4 regions of the Sphingorhabdus sp. Alg231-15 genome follow, and region 1 is predicted to be linked to each of the others. Evidence: predicted binding sites of a transcription regulator. Region 1 holds the regulator's gene; each other region holds the start of a gene.
The links. Region 1 encodes LexA, which represses DNA repair genes until DNA is damaged. Its sites were predicted from a motif close to GTTCCNCNCTTGTTCT; they were not measured.

Region 1 (4,198 bases):
GAAAAGGTGGAGGTGGTCAGTGCCCGCGACATTGTCCGGTTGACTCTGAAAACTCACGAAAAGCAGAAATTGCCGCCGCGCGTGCGTGTAAATATACCCATCGACAGGGCCGTTGTTGATTTGCAGGCTGGCACGGTTATCCAACTGCGCGCGCGGTTAATGCCACCAGCGATGTCCAGCCTCCCTGGCGCTTATGATTTTTCTCGACGTGCATGGTTCATGGGACTGGGGGCTACCGGCCAACTGTTGGGAGAAATCCGCGTCGTTCAACCAGTAGAACCCTCATGGGGACCGTTTTCGGCGATGCCGGAATATCGTCAGAAGCTATCCCATCATGTCCAATCTCGCATGGCGGGCGGGGCAGGGGCCATTGGTGCAACTTTGGCCACAGGCGATCGCGGAGCGATCAGCGATGAAGATGCAGAGGCCATGCGGCGCAGCGGTTTGGCGCACCTGCTTTCGATCAGCGGGCTGCATGTGACAGCTGTTGTCGGCGCGGTCTATCTGTTGGTCTTGCGTTTGCTTGCACTGTTCCCGCCGTTGGTGCTCCGCTACCGATTGCCGATTATTGCCGCCGGCTTCGCGGCAATTGCGGCTTTGTCCTATACGTTGATGACGGGTGCACAGGTGCCAACGATAAGAGCGTGCGTTGCTGCATTGTTGGTCTTGATGGCGCTAATGTTGGGACGCAATGCAATCACGCTGCGTATGGTTGCTGCGGGCGCTCTGTTTGTGTTGATCGTTTGGCCGGAATCTCTTGTCGGTCCAAGCTTTCAGCTCAGCTTCGCGGCAGTCACCGCGATTATTGCGATGCACGAACATCCTAAGATTCAGGCATTATTTGCCCGGCGAGAGGAAGGCATTGTCAAGCGATTGGGGCGGATCATTTTGGCGCTTTTCCTTACCGGTTTGGTCGTCGAGCTGGCATTGATGCCTATCGCTTTGTTTCATTTCCACAAAGCAGGCATTTACGGCGCGCTGGCCAATATCGTCGCTATTCCCCTGACAACATTTGTGATTATGCCGTTGGAGGCATTGGCGCTTCTACTTGATACAGTCGGTCTTGGGGCACCGTTCTGGTGGTTATGTGAGAAAGCATTGGGCAGCCTTTTGCTGTTGGCACATTTTGTCTCCAGTCGTCCGGGGTCAGTGACAATGTTGCCAACCATGCCGTTGACCGCATTCGGGTTGGTAATTGCAGGTGGTTTGTGGCTGTGCCTGTGGGGTCAGCGTTGGCGAATCTGGGGCTTGGCGCCGGTTTGTCTTGGCATAGTCATCATAGCAACAACCCGCGCTCCTGATCTCTATATTACTAGCGATGGTCGTCATGTCGGTATCCGGAATGATGCAGGAGAGCTGGCGATGCTCCGTACGCGCAGTGGTGATTTTGTACGCAATATGCTGCTGGAAAATGCGGGAATTGACGGGGAAACAACAGCATTGGAAGATTGGCCCAACGCGCATTGCAACAGCGATAGCTGCACCATCACTATGGCAATTGGCGATAGAGATTGGGTGATCGTTGCGACGCGCAGTTCCTACTATATTCCAGCCATGGCATTGTCAGCGGCCTGCCGCCATGCCGATATTGTGATTAGCGAGCGGCGTCTTCCTGACAGTTGTCAGCCCCGCTGGCTCAAGGCGGATCGCCGTTTATTGAGCCAGGTTGGGGGAATGACGATAGATCTGGAAAACCAGAAGATTGCAACCGTTCTAGGTCGTTCCGGACGTCACCAGTGGATGCGCTTTGCAGAGCCGAAAAATCAGCACTCGAATGGGGTAGATCCCAAACAATCTGGTGAAATCAAAAACCGCCCGGAATAAGATTACGCTTAATTATAGCGCCGCAACAGTCCTGCCATTTTACCCTGTATCCGCACCTCACCAGCGCCAAAAATCTGCGGTTCATAAGCGGGGTTTGCAGGATCAAGGCGAACCTGCCCGTCATCTTTGAACAGATATTTGAGCGTGGCTTCCTCATCATGAACCAGCGCAACGACTATCTCACCATTACGGGCTGTTTCCGTGCGCTGGATAAGCGCATAGTCACCGTCCAAGATGCCCGCTTCAATCATCGAATCGCCCGATACTTCCAAGGCATAATGCTCGCCAGAGCCGAGCAGAGCCGCAGGGACACTGAGGGCCGACTGACCTTCAAGGGCTTCGATGGGAACACCGGCAGCAATTTTGCCATGCAACGGAATTTCGATCACATCATTGGCGGCAACTGGAATTTCTTTCATCGGTGCAGAGGGCGCTCGCTCAGGAGCTATGCTGACGACATTGGGCGCCACGGGTTTTGAAGTGCCGCCTTCCGGGAGTTTGGTCACTTCCAGTGCCCGTGCCCGGTTAGGGAGACGCCGTAAAAAGCCACGTTCTTCCAAGGCGCTGATCAACCGATGAACGCCGGATTTCGACTTCAGGCCCAATGCGTCCTTCATTTCTTCAAAAGAGGGGGATACGCCTGATTCTTCCAGGCTGTTATGAATGAAGCACAGCAATTCATGTTGTTTGGGTGTGAGCATATTTCATGTCCTTATCGGGAACGAATAAAGAACAATTATGAAACAAACCGTGCCAAGTCAAGTATTTTAGATAGCGATATAGGAAACCGTGGCGCCGACCGGTTGCTCCGGGCTATGTGCGGGACGAAACAGCAGCGCGTCGGCGGCGGCGAGTATCGAAAGCTTGGCGCTGTCCTGGCTGTCAAACGCGGTAATGCCACCGTCAATAATCTGTGCGCGAAGAAATTCGGCACGCTGACCGGTGGCCGGAAGTATTATATTAGTCTTGGCTGTTTGCATGACAGGCATATATTCTTGCGCGCCGGCCAGATAGCGGATCAGCGGCACCAGAAACAGGGTCGCCGTAACAAAGGCAGAACCCGGATTGCCGGGCAGGGCGAGAACAAGGCTGTTGCCTAGCTTTCCTGCCATGAGTGGTTTGCCCGGTTTCATTGCTATTTTCCAGAAATCCGTTTGACCGCCAAGCCGCTTAAAAGCAGGGGCGACCAGATCATGATCCCCTACCGATGCGCCTCCGATAGTGACGATGACATCACAGTCCCTGGCGCTCTCCAACGCTTCACACAGGCTATCCAGATCGTCTTTTATGCGGCTGATGGAACGGGTCTTTGTCGGTAGCTGAGACAGCATGGCGGCAATCATGACATCATTGCTAGCCGGAATCTGGTGCGGCTTGGTATCCGAGCCTGGAGCAACCAATTCGTCGCCAGTGGACAGGATCGCGACTGTGGGACAGCTGCCAACGCTGAGGTGACCTGAACCAGCAATAACGGCGTGGCCCAGAGCTGCTGCATTGAGTCGGATACCCGCCTTAAGCGCGACATCACCTGCCCTGAAGTCGCCGCCCTGAAAACGGACATGCCGGCCTTTGACGGGAGAAGGATCACTGGTCAGCACAATATGGTCGCCTTCCTGCTCGACATTCTCCTGCATAACGACGGTATCGGCTCCTTCGGGCATCAGGGCGCCGGTGAATATGCGGGCGGCCTGACCCGCCTGAATTGGCGGGCAGGGCGGGCTTCCGGCCTTGCATTCGCCGACTAGCTTCCAGGGTCCGTCTCGATCTTCGAAACGGATGGCATAACCGTCCATGGCAGACATGTCGGCTGCAGGTTGATTGCGACCAGCCATGACGTCTTCGGCAAGATAACGTTCCAGCGCATCGCCTATGGCAATGGTTTCGGAAGGCAAAGCCTGTGCCATGGCAATCAAGCGCTCTTGCGCTTCTTCCAGAGGCAGCAGCGGCTTCATTCGGCGGTCCAGTCTACTGACTTTCCACCGGATTTAGATAATAGGCGAATATCGCTGATCACCATGTCTTTCTGCATGGCTTTGGACATGTCATATACTGTTAAAAGTGCGGTTGAAACAGCTGTTAAAGCTTCCATTTCAACACCAGTCTTGCCGGTCAATCGTGCCATTGCTCGAACCTTGATGCCATCATCCTGATAGTCAAAATCAACTGCAACTTTGCTCAGCGCCAGCGGGTGGCAGAGTGGGATCAGATCGCTGGTTTTCTTTGCCGCCATGATCCCGGCAATGCGGGCGGTCGCCAACACGTCACCCTTTTTCATGCCGTTGGCCTTGATCGCGTCCAACACATCCGAATTCATGCTGATAAAGCCTTCGGCATGCGCCTCGCGCACCGTTTCGTTCTTGGCCGAGATATCGAC
Region 2 (4,198 bases), 120 kb from region 1:
GCAGGTTACAGATTGCGACAAAGTTTTTTTTCCGCCATGCGCAAAATCATGACCGATAAAGAATCAGGCAAAATTTATAAGGCCAAACCAACGCGCGGTGCAAAGCAGCAACCGGCCAAGGCCAAGCCGCCCGAAGCACAAGTGCGCGAAGGACAGCGCATCGCCAAATTGCTGGCTCGCGCCGGCGTCGCGTCTCGCCGTGAAATCGAACGCATGATTGGCGAGGAACGGATCGCCCTTAACGGCGTGACCGTCGAACACCCTTCCTTACTGCTCAAGAACCTCACCGGAATCACCGTCGACGGCAAACCAGTTGCTGAACCCGCGCCCGCCAAGCTGTTTCGTTTTCACAAGCCCAATGGATATATCACCGCCGAACGTGATGCTTCGGGCAAGAAAACCATCTATGATGTTCTGCCTCAGGATATGGAACGGATCATGCCAATCGGTCGGCTCGATCTCAACACTGAAGGCTTGCTGTTGATGACTACGGATGGCGAGTTTAAGCGCGAGATGGAACTGCCCAAAACCGGGGTTGAGCGTACCTATCGCGCACGAACTTTTGGGGACATCACGCAAAACCAGCTCGAAGATCTGTATCGCGGCATTACAATCGAGGGCATGCGCTATGGTCCGATTGAAGCCAATCTGGAGCGCCGCACCGGGCGCAACCAATGGATTGAAATGACCCTTACCGAAGGCAAAAATCGTGAAGTTCGCCGTGTTCTCGAACATCTCGGCCTCAAAGTGTCACGTCTCATCCGTACCCGTTATGGCCCATTTGTGCTGGGCGATCTGGCCAAGGGCGAAATTGAAGCGGTGCGTCGCCATGATCTGGTTATATTTCGGAAGACTTTGAAATGAGGCTTGGGAAATGAGGTTTGGGAAATAATGCGGATAATCGCAGGCGAATGGCGTGGACGAAAATTGGTTGCCCCCAAGGGTGAAACTACCCGCCCCACCGCCGACCGCACACGGGAACGGTTATTTTCCATGCTCACAAGCCGGTTGGGCGATTTTGCCGATTTGCAGGTGCTGGATCTGTTCTCCGGTTCCGGTGCGTTAGGATTGGAAGCGTTATCGCGCGGCGCTGCGCATTGTACTTTTGTTGAGCAAGACCGTGAAGCGCTTAAGGCTTTAGAAAAAAATATTGATACGCTCGGTGCAAAGGCGGATGTTCGGATCGGTTCGGTCCTGGCACTCGGGCCAGCGCGCAAATCCTATGACCTGATCCTGATGGATCCGCCTTATGATACCGGTGCAGGAGCGGTCGCCCTGGATAAGCTTGGTCGCCAAAGCTGGTTCGCGCCATCAAGCTGGATTGCGATAGAAACCTCTCGCAAGGAAGAGATTAGTGTAAAAGGCTTTACGTTGGAAAGCCAACGCGAAAGCGGTAAGGCAAGGCTCCATATTATGCGACCCGCCTGATTGCCCTACCACTTCCTAACTTCAGCTAAAGGCCGCCTCATAGGCGGATGCTGTTTCATTCTGTTCATTTTGCGTCTGCGCATAAAAAGTCGTGGTCGCCATCAAGGCTGTTGCAACTATTGCGCTAAACATCAGTCTTTTACTCATTTCGGTTCCATTCCGGGGAGGATTATCAATATGTTCGGTATATGCTGCGACGCAGCACGATAAACAACCTGACCTTTGGGTCATGTCTAAAGTGATATTGGCCTTGCCGCCGCCAACGATGTTCCCTAACTGTTCACCTGTGACCAATGCTGTAAACATGCCCGCCGAAAGCGATCCACCCTATGTGCGGGGATTAAATGCACCGCAGCGTGACGCTGTGCTGACTACTGAGGGACCTGTGCTGGTGCTGGCCGGTGCTGGTACCGGCAAAACCGCTGCTCTAACCCGGCGATTGGCGCATCTGGTCTATTCGCGCAAGGCTTGGCCGTCCGAGATTCTGGCGGTGACCTTCACCAACAAGGCAGCGCGGGAGATGAAAGAGCGGATTGGCACGATTGTGGGTGATGCCGTCGAAGGCATGCCATGGCTCGGAACGTTCCACAGCATTGGTGCGAAAATGCTGCGCCGCCATGCTGAACTGGTCGGCTTGCAAAGCAATTTCACGATTTTGGACACAGATGACCAATTGCGGCTGCTGAAGCAGTTGATACAGGCCGAGGAACTCGACGAAAAACGCTGGCCCGCTCGCTCTCTTGCTGGTTTGATCGATCAATGGAAGAATCGCGGACTGAATCCCACTGATCTCGATGCCAATGAAAACGAGCGCTATGCCAATGGCCGCGGTCAGGAGTTTTATGCGGCCTATCAGGCGCGGCTAAAGACACTAAATGCCTGCGATTTCGGTGATCTGCTGCTTCATATCCTGAACCTGCTCAAAACCGATCGCGAGATTTTGAAGCTCTACCAGGAACGTTTCAAATATATACTTGTCGACGAATATCAGGACACGAATAGCAGCCAGTATCTCTGGCTTAGGTTGCTGGCGCAGGAGCGCAAGAATATCTGCTGTGTCGGCGATGATGACCAGTCCATTTATAGCTGGCGCGGCGCCGAGGTCGCCAATATCCTGCGCTTTGAAAAGGATTTTCCTGATGCCAAAGTTGTCAAGCTGGAGCAGAATTATCGCTCCACGCCGCATATTCTTGCCGCTGCATCTGCCTTAATTGCGAATAATAGCGGACGCCTTGGAAAAACACTCTGGACCGAGGAAGAAGACGGCGAAAAGGTGCAGGTCACCGGTGTCTGGGATGGTCCGGAAGAAGCAAGACGTACCGGCGAGGAAATGGAAAGCCTGCAGCATAAGGATGTTTCGCTGAACGACATGGCGATTCTCGTCCGCGCACAATTCCAAACACGCGAGTTTGAGGACCGATTTATCTCCATCGGCATGCCCTACAAGATTATCGGCGGCTTTCGCTTCTATGAGCGTGCGGAGATTCGGGACGCCCTCGCCTATCTGCGGGTCATAGCGCAACCCGCAGACGATCTCGCCTTTGAACGTATCGTCAATGTACCCAAACGCGGGCTTGGTGATAAAACTGTGGAAAAAATCCACCGGCTCGCGCGGGCGCAAGCTATTCCGCTGGCCGCCGCCGCTTTGAGCATCTGTGATACCGACGAGTTGCCAGCACGGGCCAGAACCACTCTTCAGGAGCTAATGCGCAGTTTTGCAAGGTGGCGCTCCAATGCGGATGAAGTACCCCATGCGGAGCTAGCACAGATTGTCCTTGATGAATGCGGCTATACTACGATGTTGCAAGCAGACCGAACGCCAGAAGCTGCCGGCCGGCTGGAAAACCTCACCGAGCTGACTCGGGCAATGGAAGAATATGAAACGCTTGGCGACTTCCTCGAACATGTCAGCCTCGTCATGGACAATGACGCATCCGATGATGAGGCCAAGGTCACGATCATGACCATGCATGGTGCCAAGGGCCTGGAATATGATTATGTCTTCTGTGCCGGATGGGAGGAAGGTGTGTTCCCCTCCCAGCGCAGTCTTGATGAAGGCGGAATAGCCAGTCTCGAGGAAGAACGTCGCCTCGCTTATGTTGCGATCACGCGGGCCAGAAAGAAATGCACCATATTCCATGCCGCCAATCGTCGGATTTACGGACAATGGACCAGTTCCATTCCTTCCCGTTTCATCGGTGAACTGCCGCCGGAACATATTGAAGAGGAAACCAGCATGATGGGCGGCGAAAGCCTGTGGCGCGCCAACTGGTCGGAGCGCGCAGATCCCTTTGCCGATTCCGCACGCGGATCCACACGAGGACCTGGGTGGAAACGAGCGCGCAATACCGGCAGTTTCGATAGCACGCCCAAAAACATCAAAGAAGCGCGGCGCAGCGCAGTCTCATTGGGCAATAAAGGACGTGATGATATCACCGTCGGCATGCGTGTTTTTCATACCAAGTTCGGCTATGGCGAAGTGATGGAAAAAGAAGGCAATAAGCTTGAAATCCAATTTGAAAAAAGCGGGCAGAAACGCGTGCTTGATAGTTTTGTGGAAGTGACCTGAAACGCACCAAGTTGCGCACCTACAGGTCGATTTTGCGCCATTCACCGGGCTGCAGCTCGTCCAGCGACCAGTCACCAATACGCCACCGCACCAGCCTCAGCGTCGGATGACCGACGGCCGCCGTCATCCTGCGGACTTGCCGGTTACGCCCTTCCCTGATCGTCAGTTTCAACCAGCAATCAGGCACCGTCTTGCGAAACC
Region 3 (4,198 bases), 210 kb from region 1:
TTTCAAGCTATCCGGTGCACGTTGGGTCTTGGGATGCCGTTCATAGCGCTTGATTTCATAGGGCAGCGCCAACTCTTCCAGCAACCAGAGGATGCGCTGGGACCGACTATTTTCGAGATGATGGACGATGATGGTCATGAATTCCCCTTTTCCAATTGTCACAATGTTCCGGCCCGCTGTTTAACTGCGCTCAAAGTTCACACAGATCACACCGTTAAAACCGCCAAAAGTGCGAGACACCACAGCTTTCCGAAACTTGTGACAGGAAATTGCGGGATAGCAAATAAAAAGGGGCCGTCCTGACTATCGGGGGACAGAAGGACGGCCCGGATGCCGAGGTTCGTCTCGGGGGAAACGAACAGGCAAACTTGAAATTTTACGGTCAGGTGCGTGAAAAGCTCATGCTCTCCGCGCTCCTATCACTCTTTATCGTCAGCAATCTCGGTATCGCCATCAGCGCCAACCGGGCCAGTCATCATTTCTTCGGCAATTTCTTCTTCATTGCCGCGGATCTGGTTTTCCAGCTTAGCCATCATTTCAGGGTTTTCGAGCAGGAAGCGTTTTGAATTTTCGCGGCCCTGGCCAATACGCACCGAGTCATAGGAGAACCAGGCACCGGATTTTTCGACCACACCAGCCTTGACGCCAAGGTCGATAATCTCACCGACTTTGGAAATGCCCTGCCCGTACATGATGTCGAATTCGACTTGCTTGAAAGGAGGAGCCACCTTGTTCTTGACCACTTTGACACGAGTAGAGTTACCAACAATATCGTCCCGTTCCTTAATCTGGCCGGTGCGGCGAATGTCTAAACGAACCGATGCATAGAATTTCAGTGCATTACCACCCGATGTGGTTTCGGGATTGCCATACATCACGCCAATTTTCATCCGCACCTGGTTGATGAAGATTACCATACATTTGGAACGGCTGATCGAGCCGGTCAGCTTGCGCAGGGCCTGGCTCATCAATCGCGCCTGAAGACCAACATGGGTATCACCCATTTCACCTTCAATTTCAGCGCGCGGAACCAACGCAGCAACCGAATCGACCACCAGAACATCAATCGCATTGGAGCGCACCAATGTATCGGTGATTTCGAGTGCCTGCTCTCCCGTATCAGGTTGGGAGATGATCAATTCGTCAATATCCACACCAAGAGCATTGGCATAAACAGGATCCAAAGCATGTTCAGCATCAACAAAGGCTGCCGTGCCGCCTGCTTTTTGTGCCTCGGCGATGACATGCAATGCCAATGTGGTTTTACCCGAACTTTCAGGGCCATAAATTTCGATCACACGACCCTTTGGCAATCCCCCGATGCCAAGCGCGATATCCAGTCCCAAGGAACCGGTGGAGACCGATTCGACTTCCATCGCCTTACGAGAGCCCAACTTCATGGCTGAGCCTTTACCAAAAGCGCGATCAATCTGCGCCAATGCGGCGTCGAGCGCCTTTTGTCTGTCTGATGAGTTCAATTGATTATCCGATTCTACGACTTTTAAATTGCCGGCCATTTGCCTGTCCCCTTCGCTAAATGCTTGTACGTTATCAATCAATGATGGATATGATGTACCGCATTTGTTCTACTAGAACAAGAGTGGAACAGAATTTTTTTCAAAACTGAATTAATTGATATATTTCAGCAATATATGAGCCATTCCACAGGCTATTTGGCATGTTCGGCCAAAATTTCTCCAACCGCTTCTGCAATTTGCGCCACAGAAAATGGCTTAGGCAGGAACGCTACATTGTCGAGATCGATGGATTTGCGCAATTGCTCTTCAGCATAGCCGGACATGAACAGGATCGGCATATCAGGATGATGCTCCCTCACCTGCTTCGCCATGGCTGGCCCGTCCATATTCGGCATGACCACATCCGACACGATCATATCGAAAATTTCTTCACCTTCGGCGAGCGCCTCCAGTTGCTGTAATCCTTCTTCGCCGTCGCTCGCGGTGACCACCGTATAGCCTTGCCGCGTCAACGCCCGCTCCGCGACCGCACGAACCATATCCTCGTCCTCGACCAGCAGGATATGGCCGCTGCCCCATAGCTCTTTCTTGGCCACTGCCTTGAGCGGTTCAACGGACTGTGCCGTTTCCTGATCCGACATCGTATGAACGGGGAGGTAGATGGAGAAAGTCGCGCCCTCGCCTGGTTTGGAATCGGCAAAAATATAACCGCCCGACTGTTTGACAATCCCGTAAACCGTCGACAACCCAAGTCCGGTACCCTTTCCAACCTCCTTGGTCGTGAAGAAAGGCTCGAATATCTTGCCAATCAGTTCCGGGGCGATGCCTTTGCCGGTATCGGTTACAAACAGAGCGGTATAGTCGCCAACCGGCAGGATATCGCTTTTCAGCGCTCGAACATCTGAAGCCGCGACCGCCTGGGTGGTAATCGAAATCTTGCCGCCCTTGGCACCACTGGAACCAATGGCATCGCGCGCGTTCACACCCAGATTAATGATCACTTGTTCCAACTGCCCCGGATCAGCCCGCACCAGCCCCAAATTACGGCCATGCTTGACCTCGAGCTCGATACTGTCGTCGAGCAAACGCTTGAGCAAGTTAGAGACATCAGCAACAACGTCCGGCAGTTGCAAGATCTGAGGGCGCAATGTCTGTTGCCGAGAGAAAGCAAGCAATTGCCGCGTCAGACCTGCGGCTCGGTTGCTGTTATTCTTGACCTGCTGAATATCGTCATAGTCGCTATCGCCCGGTGCATGGCGCAACAGCATAAGATCGCAATGGCCAATAATAGCCGTCAGGATATTGTTGAAATCATGCGCAACACCGCCGGCAAGCTGACCCACAGCCTGCATCTTCGTCGCTTGTGCCACCTGACTCTTCAACTTCGTCTCTTCGCTATTGTCCTTGATCGATAGCAGAACCGCAGCGTCGCCCAGCCCGCGTATCCCGGCAATGCCCAAGGCCACGGGATCTTCGCCGCCAGAACGCAGGCGCACGGCAAGATCGCCCGACAAGGATGGCCCGCTCGCATAGCGCCGCACCGCATCGGCCACCGCCGATTTGTCATCACGAATCATGAGATCGCCAGGATAGAGGGGTTTCTCTTCCTCTCGTACGCCGGCAACCTTGGCAAAGGCATTGTTGAAAAACAGGAACCGGCCATCGCGGTCGGTCAGGGCGAGACCGAGAGGCAGTAGCGACAGCATTGACTCGACTTGCTCGAGCGCCTTGCCACGCTCAACCATACCGCCATCATCATCGATCAGCAAAATCAGGGCAGGCCCTTTTTCCTGACTGCGATCGAGCGGAATATGAAACAAACGAACAGGCGTGCCATGCCTGCCATCCCGTTCGAAAAAAATTGTGCCCTTATCATCTGAGCGTAGAAAGTTGATAAAGTTCCGGCCGCTTATATTGGCATCTTCCCGTCCCGTTGCCCGTAACGCGAACCCTTGGTTAGACGCCCTAATTCTTCCCTCACCGCCGATAACCGTCGCCAAAACACCCGCTTCGGACAGCGCCCGGCCGGTGGCACCGCCAACCATCCGGATTGTGTCATCCAGGACGTCATTGCGATGCTGTGGTTTGAACTGCCAGAGCAGATATTCATCGCCCTGCCCGGCCCGTATCACCTTGGCATTATATTCCGCGACCCCGCGTTTCAGCCCTTCGGCATAGCCACGACCGTCGCGCCAAGCGTCCCGGCCGGCGGTTGCAAGCAATTCATTACCGCCATCCTGCAGCGGCAATTGTGGTGGAATCGCTGGCCCATTAAACCATTTGATAAACAGCTCGTTGGCACAAACGAGCCGCCCGGCACGGTCGGTTATCGCCAGGCCAATCTCCGATTGATCCGCAACCAGGCGGGTGACCGCCCAATCGGCAACCAACGCTGATTCTTCATCAACAACACTGGCTTGCGGTCGCAGGAAATAGACCACGGCCGCCGTCGTCAGTGTCAGCGCCGCAAAGGCTATGAGCAAAGCCGTACTCTGGACCTGCCAATACAGCAGGCCAAGCGATGACAATATTCCAACAACCAGAATCAGGCCGCGCAAACGAACATCACTGGCCGTTTTTTGCGTGCTCTGGTTTAACAAACCAATATTGTCTCGTGCTTCACTTGCCATCAATATTTCTGTCTAGACCGAGTTTCTCAATCCGTTTTTTCCACTTGCGGGCCGTCCACCAGCGCCAGCCAAAAGTACTGATGACATAGC
Region 4 (4,198 bases), 1.9 Mb from region 1:
TTGATAATGGCTGGGGGGAATGATTCAGCGCCGGAACCGAATGGATCCCATGAACATTTTCAGGCCTTGGAACGGCTTTATAAGGCAGCGCCGATCAATCAGCTGTTCAAGTCCGATCTCGAGATAACCGAGCGCGGAATTGCCCGCATCACCTTTGATGTAGATGAACGGCATTATCATGCGGCGGGTGCCGTGCATGGAACCAGTTACTTCAAAATGCTCGATGATGCCGCATTTTATGCAGCCAATAGTCTGGTTTCCGACCGTTTCTTGTTGACCACAGCGTTTAATGTACTGTTCACCCGACCACTAAAATCCAGCACGGTAACGGCCGAAGGGCGATGGGTGAGCGGAAAAAGACGGGTTTTTGTCGCGGATTCGCGGCTTATCGACCAAGAGGGCGAGGAAATTGCCCGGGGAACCGGCACATTCATGCGATCGCACATCCCGTTAGCTTCGTTACCCGGATATAAGCAGTAGATATGATCGAACCGCGCCTGTCTGCGGAAATGACCGTGCAGTCATTGCTGCGCAAAGTGAATCAGAATGGCGGTTTTGGAGCCGTCCTGCAAAAAGGAGACCGGATCTCCGGTGCGATCCTGATTTTATGTATCGAAAAGGGTAAAGATCCGCGGCTTCTGGAGAAAATGCCAAGTCTTGATGGGCCATCGACCTGGCAGGTTATATGGCCACAAAGTACTGAAAATAAACAAGAATTAGATGGATATCTGAAGCGCCGGAGCAGTTTTGATCCCGATCTATGGTTAATTGAACTGGACATCCCGGATGCGGAACGGCTCATCGCTGAAATAACCTGAATTCTTGACTTTGTTGCACTGCACACTATTTCGCGACCAACTTTGAAGCAAAGGTTGTTCCGAGGGATTGTCCATTTGGGCGCGGAATAAACATGCAGACGGAGGGAACAGGGATAAGCCGTTGGTTGGTTTTTAGGCTTATTTTCATGGATTTGATCCGTACTGGACTCGCCGCATAAAATAACAGGTTTATGAGCAAAATATTTAAAGCTGCAAGCGTGCTTTCGCTTGCATTTTCTACGGCCGCCGCACTTGCAGTGACCGATGTATCATTCGCATTGGAAGCGACCGATGATACACCAGAAACCGAGATCGTTGTTGATCCGGATATGCTGGAATCCGCCGATGAATCGGCTCCCGTAATTTTTGGCGAACAGCAGGAAGTTGTTTCGACAATTCCCGAGGACGTTATCGAAGCAGACCGGCTTGCTAACGAACAGCAAGCTGCGGCTGCCGAATATAACAATGTAAATGCCAGTTCGCTGCGCCAGCTGGTCGACCAGCAGTCGATTGAAGGTTCATTGAGCAAGGAAATGCAATGTCTTGCCGGAACCGTCTATTTTGAATCCAAGGGTGAAACTCTTCCTGGTCAATTGGCGGTTGCGCGTGTTGTCATGGCCCGTGCGGCCTCATCGCGTTTCCCCGACAGCCTTTGTGGTGTTGTTTATCAGCGCAAACAATTTTCCTTCATTCGCAACGGAAAAATGCCGCGCATCGATAAAGGTCATCGCCATTGGCGCAACGCGGTAGCGATTGCAAAAATCGCGGTAAATGACGGTTGGAAAAGCCCTGTAGAAGGTGCCTTGTTCTTCCATGCGCGCTACGTTTCGCCCGGCTGGCGGTTGAAGCGGATGGCGACGATAGACAATCACATTTTCTATCGCTGATTCCGATCCGCTGAGATGGACTAATTTTGATGTGATAAAGGCTCCCTTCTGGGGGCCTTTATTTTTCTGCTGCTGTCAGTTGTAAGATCTGGGCAAACTTTCGGAGTGCCTGGTTCATAGCCCTAAGCGACCTTCGCCAAAAGCCTGTTACTAAGATACCGGAGCACTCGCAAATCTGGCCGAAAAAGATAAGTATCTTTATTTTGTTCTATTTATGTTCTAGGCATTTGTAATGATGATAGAACATAGCGATTCGCCCTTATCCGCTGTCCCCCTGGCTCCCAAACCGGATTCGATCGAGGACCATCAGCCCCCCCTGACCGGAGCAGCAGCGGTCGCGCGCGGCGTTGCACGCTTATTTTCGCGCCACGATATCATGGTCCTTTCCGAGGTTAGCCTGCCCAATAAACGGCGCGCAGATCTGATGGGTGTCGATGCCAAAGGACAGATTGTGATTGTCGAAATCAAGGTCGCACGCGGTGATTTGCTGGGTGATAACAAGTGGACCGAATATCTTGATTATTGCGACCGCTTCTACTGGGCCTTACCGAATGATTTTGATGCATCGCCGCTTGACCGGCCAGACTTCATGCCTGAACGCGCCGGATTGATCGTTGCGGATGCTTATGACGCGGAAATGGTCCGCTCTGCCGCCACTCATGCACTGGCTCCTGCACGGCGAAAAACTGAAACAATGCGGCTGGCGCGTCGCTCGATGCAACGGCTATCGGTGGTTCATGGCTGGATCGATCCGGAGGCCCGGGAATATTACTGAATAGCGCCGGTAGGCCTTAACCCTCGGGACCAAAAAAGCGGCCGCTGGATTCGGGTTTTTTCTGGCTATCCGCTTTTTCAATTTCACTCAGAATGGAAGCGGCCCGACGATCACGAGTCGCATAGTCGCGAGCGGAAAGCCCCGCCAGCGTATCGGCCCGGTCCGGATTCGCACCATTTTTCAGCAACAAGCGAGTCATTTCGGAGTCACGCAACTGCACTGCCCTGATCAGGGCGGTTTCGCCGCGATTATTAGTCTGGTTTACATTCGCTTTCTTAGCCAGCAATATCCTGGCACCTTCGACAAACCGCAATTGTGTAGCAAGCATTAGCGGCGTTGTGCCTTGCTTGTCGCGCAGATTGGGATTCGCACCCTTTTGCAACAAAAAATTTGTCCAGGTCGCATCGCGCCGGGCAACAACGATATGCAAAGCGGTCTCGCCGCTGGTCACGTCTCTGGTATTGACGATCACGGTGCCAGGCTGATTGAGGAACTTGGTCGCCTCTGTTCCATCACGGTCTTTCACTGCTTTCAGGAAATTATAGCTGCTGGAAAACTGGGCGCTGGCTATGCCTGGAATGCTTAGCGAAAAAACCGCCAGAAGCGCCGCAAAAAAACGGATGACGCTGCTCTTTCTATTGACCCGTGGAATTGGAAGCCTGCCCCAAAGCATAATATTGTGCCCTATTTACATTTTATGGCCTCTATTGGCGTGTCGCTATAGAATCCATCAATTACCGGTTGAATATTGATCATTAGCAGACCATGTCTGGCCGCATGATGAACAAATTTCTATCTGTTTTTTCCGCTACGCTTCTAATGTCGGTTCTTGCCGCCTGCAACCCGGCTTCTCAAAGCAATGTTGAAACCGAAGCGCCGCTTACTGGTGCTGATATTGGTGGCAGCTTTACGCTGACCAATCAGGATGGGGAGAAAGTGTCGGACAGCGACTTTGCCGGCAAATATCGAATCATCTACTTTGGCTTCACTTATTGCCCTGATGTCTGCCCTGTGGATCTGATGGCATTAATGCAGGGCCTGGCCCTGGCGGAGAAAAACGACCCAAGCCTAGCCGAAAAGATCCAGCCAGTTTTCATTTCGATTGACCCCGAACGGGATGGACCCGAGCAGCTAAAACAATATGTCGCCGCCTTTCACCCCCGTCTGATAGGCCTTACCGGAACCGCTGAAGAAATTGCTGATGTCGCAAAAAAATATCTTATCATCTATGATAAGCGGGATGTGCCGGGATCAAGCGAGTATCTCATTGACCATAGCCGCCAAGGCTATTTTTTCGGTCCTGATGGCGAGCCGGTAGCTTTGCTGCCTTATGATGGCACGCCGCAGCAAATCGCAGATGAAATTCAGCGGTGGATGCGATAGATAAGGATATTCCATTTTGGGATAAGCCGCTCGATAGCTTGGATCGCGCACAATGGGAGGCCTTGTGTGACGGTTGCGGTAAATGCTGCTTACTGAAGGCTGAAGATGAAGATGACGGTCAAATTTATATGACCAATATTGCGTGCAAGCTGCTTGATACCCAAAGCGCTCGTTGCAGCGATTATCGCCGCCGCCGCTATTTTGTACCCGATTGTGTCAGGCTGACGCGTAGCAAGCTCGATCAATTTACCTGGCTTCCTGATAGTTGCGCGTACAAGATGCGTGCAAGGGGCCAATCTCTGCCGGAATGGCACTATCTGGTTTCGGGAGATCGC

Region 2: a site for LexA is predicted at 1,696-1,711, ahead of DG177_RS01095 (ATP-dependent helicase). Genes of this name have one in related genera too.
Region 3: a site for LexA is predicted at 1,592-1,607, ahead of recA (recombinase RecA). Genes of this name have one in related genera too.
Region 4: a site for LexA is predicted at 1,911-1,926, ahead of DG177_RS11050 (MmcB family DNA repair protein). Genes of this name have one in related genera too.

Annotation. Positions count from the first base shown of each region.
Region 1 covers NZ_LT703001.1:350,367-354,564, forward strand. Annotated here, with positions in the region: gene DG177_RS01630 (ComEC/Rec2 family competence protein) at 1-1,824, shown strand, start outside; gene lexA (transcriptional repressor LexA) at 1,833-2,525, opposite strand; gene DG177_RS01640 (molybdopterin-binding protein) at 2,592-3,776, opposite strand; gene moaC (cyclic pyranopterin monophosphate synthase MoaC) at 3,773-4,198, opposite strand, start outside.
Region 2 covers NZ_LT703001.1:228,173-232,370, reverse strand. Annotated here, with positions in the region: gene DG177_RS01105 (pseudouridine synthase) at 49-864, shown strand; gene rsmD (16S rRNA (guanine(966)-N(2))-methyltransferase RsmD) at 892-1,428, shown strand; gene DG177_RS17625 (hypothetical protein) at 1,450-1,575, opposite strand; gene DG177_RS01095 (ATP-dependent helicase) at 1,733-3,997, shown strand; gene DG177_RS01090 (pseudouridine synthase) at 4,017-4,198, opposite strand, start outside.
Region 3 covers NZ_LT703001.1:135,794-139,991, reverse strand. Annotated here, with positions in the region: gene DG177_RS00655 (glutathione S-transferase N-terminal domain-containing protein) at 1-138, opposite strand, end outside; gene recA (recombinase RecA) at 420-1,517, opposite strand; gene DG177_RS00645 (response regulator) at 1,670-4,108, opposite strand; gene DG177_RS00640 (DUF2062 domain-containing protein) at 4,098-4,198, opposite strand, start outside.
Region 4 covers NZ_LT703001.1:2,247,984-2,252,181, forward strand. Annotated here, with positions in the region: gene DG177_RS11030 (PTS sugar transporter subunit IIA) at 1-4, shown strand, start outside; gene DG177_RS11035 (hotdog fold thioesterase) at 7-480, shown strand; gene DG177_RS11040 (DUF1491 family protein) at 483-818, shown strand; gene DG177_RS11045 (cell wall hydrolase) at 1,010-1,705, shown strand; gene DG177_RS11050 (MmcB family DNA repair protein) at 1,941-2,480, shown strand; gene DG177_RS11055 (ankyrin repeat domain-containing protein) at 2,497-3,153, opposite strand; gene DG177_RS11060 (SCO family protein) at 3,261-3,863, shown strand; gene DG177_RS11065 (YcgN family cysteine cluster protein) at 3,872-4,198, shown strand, end outside.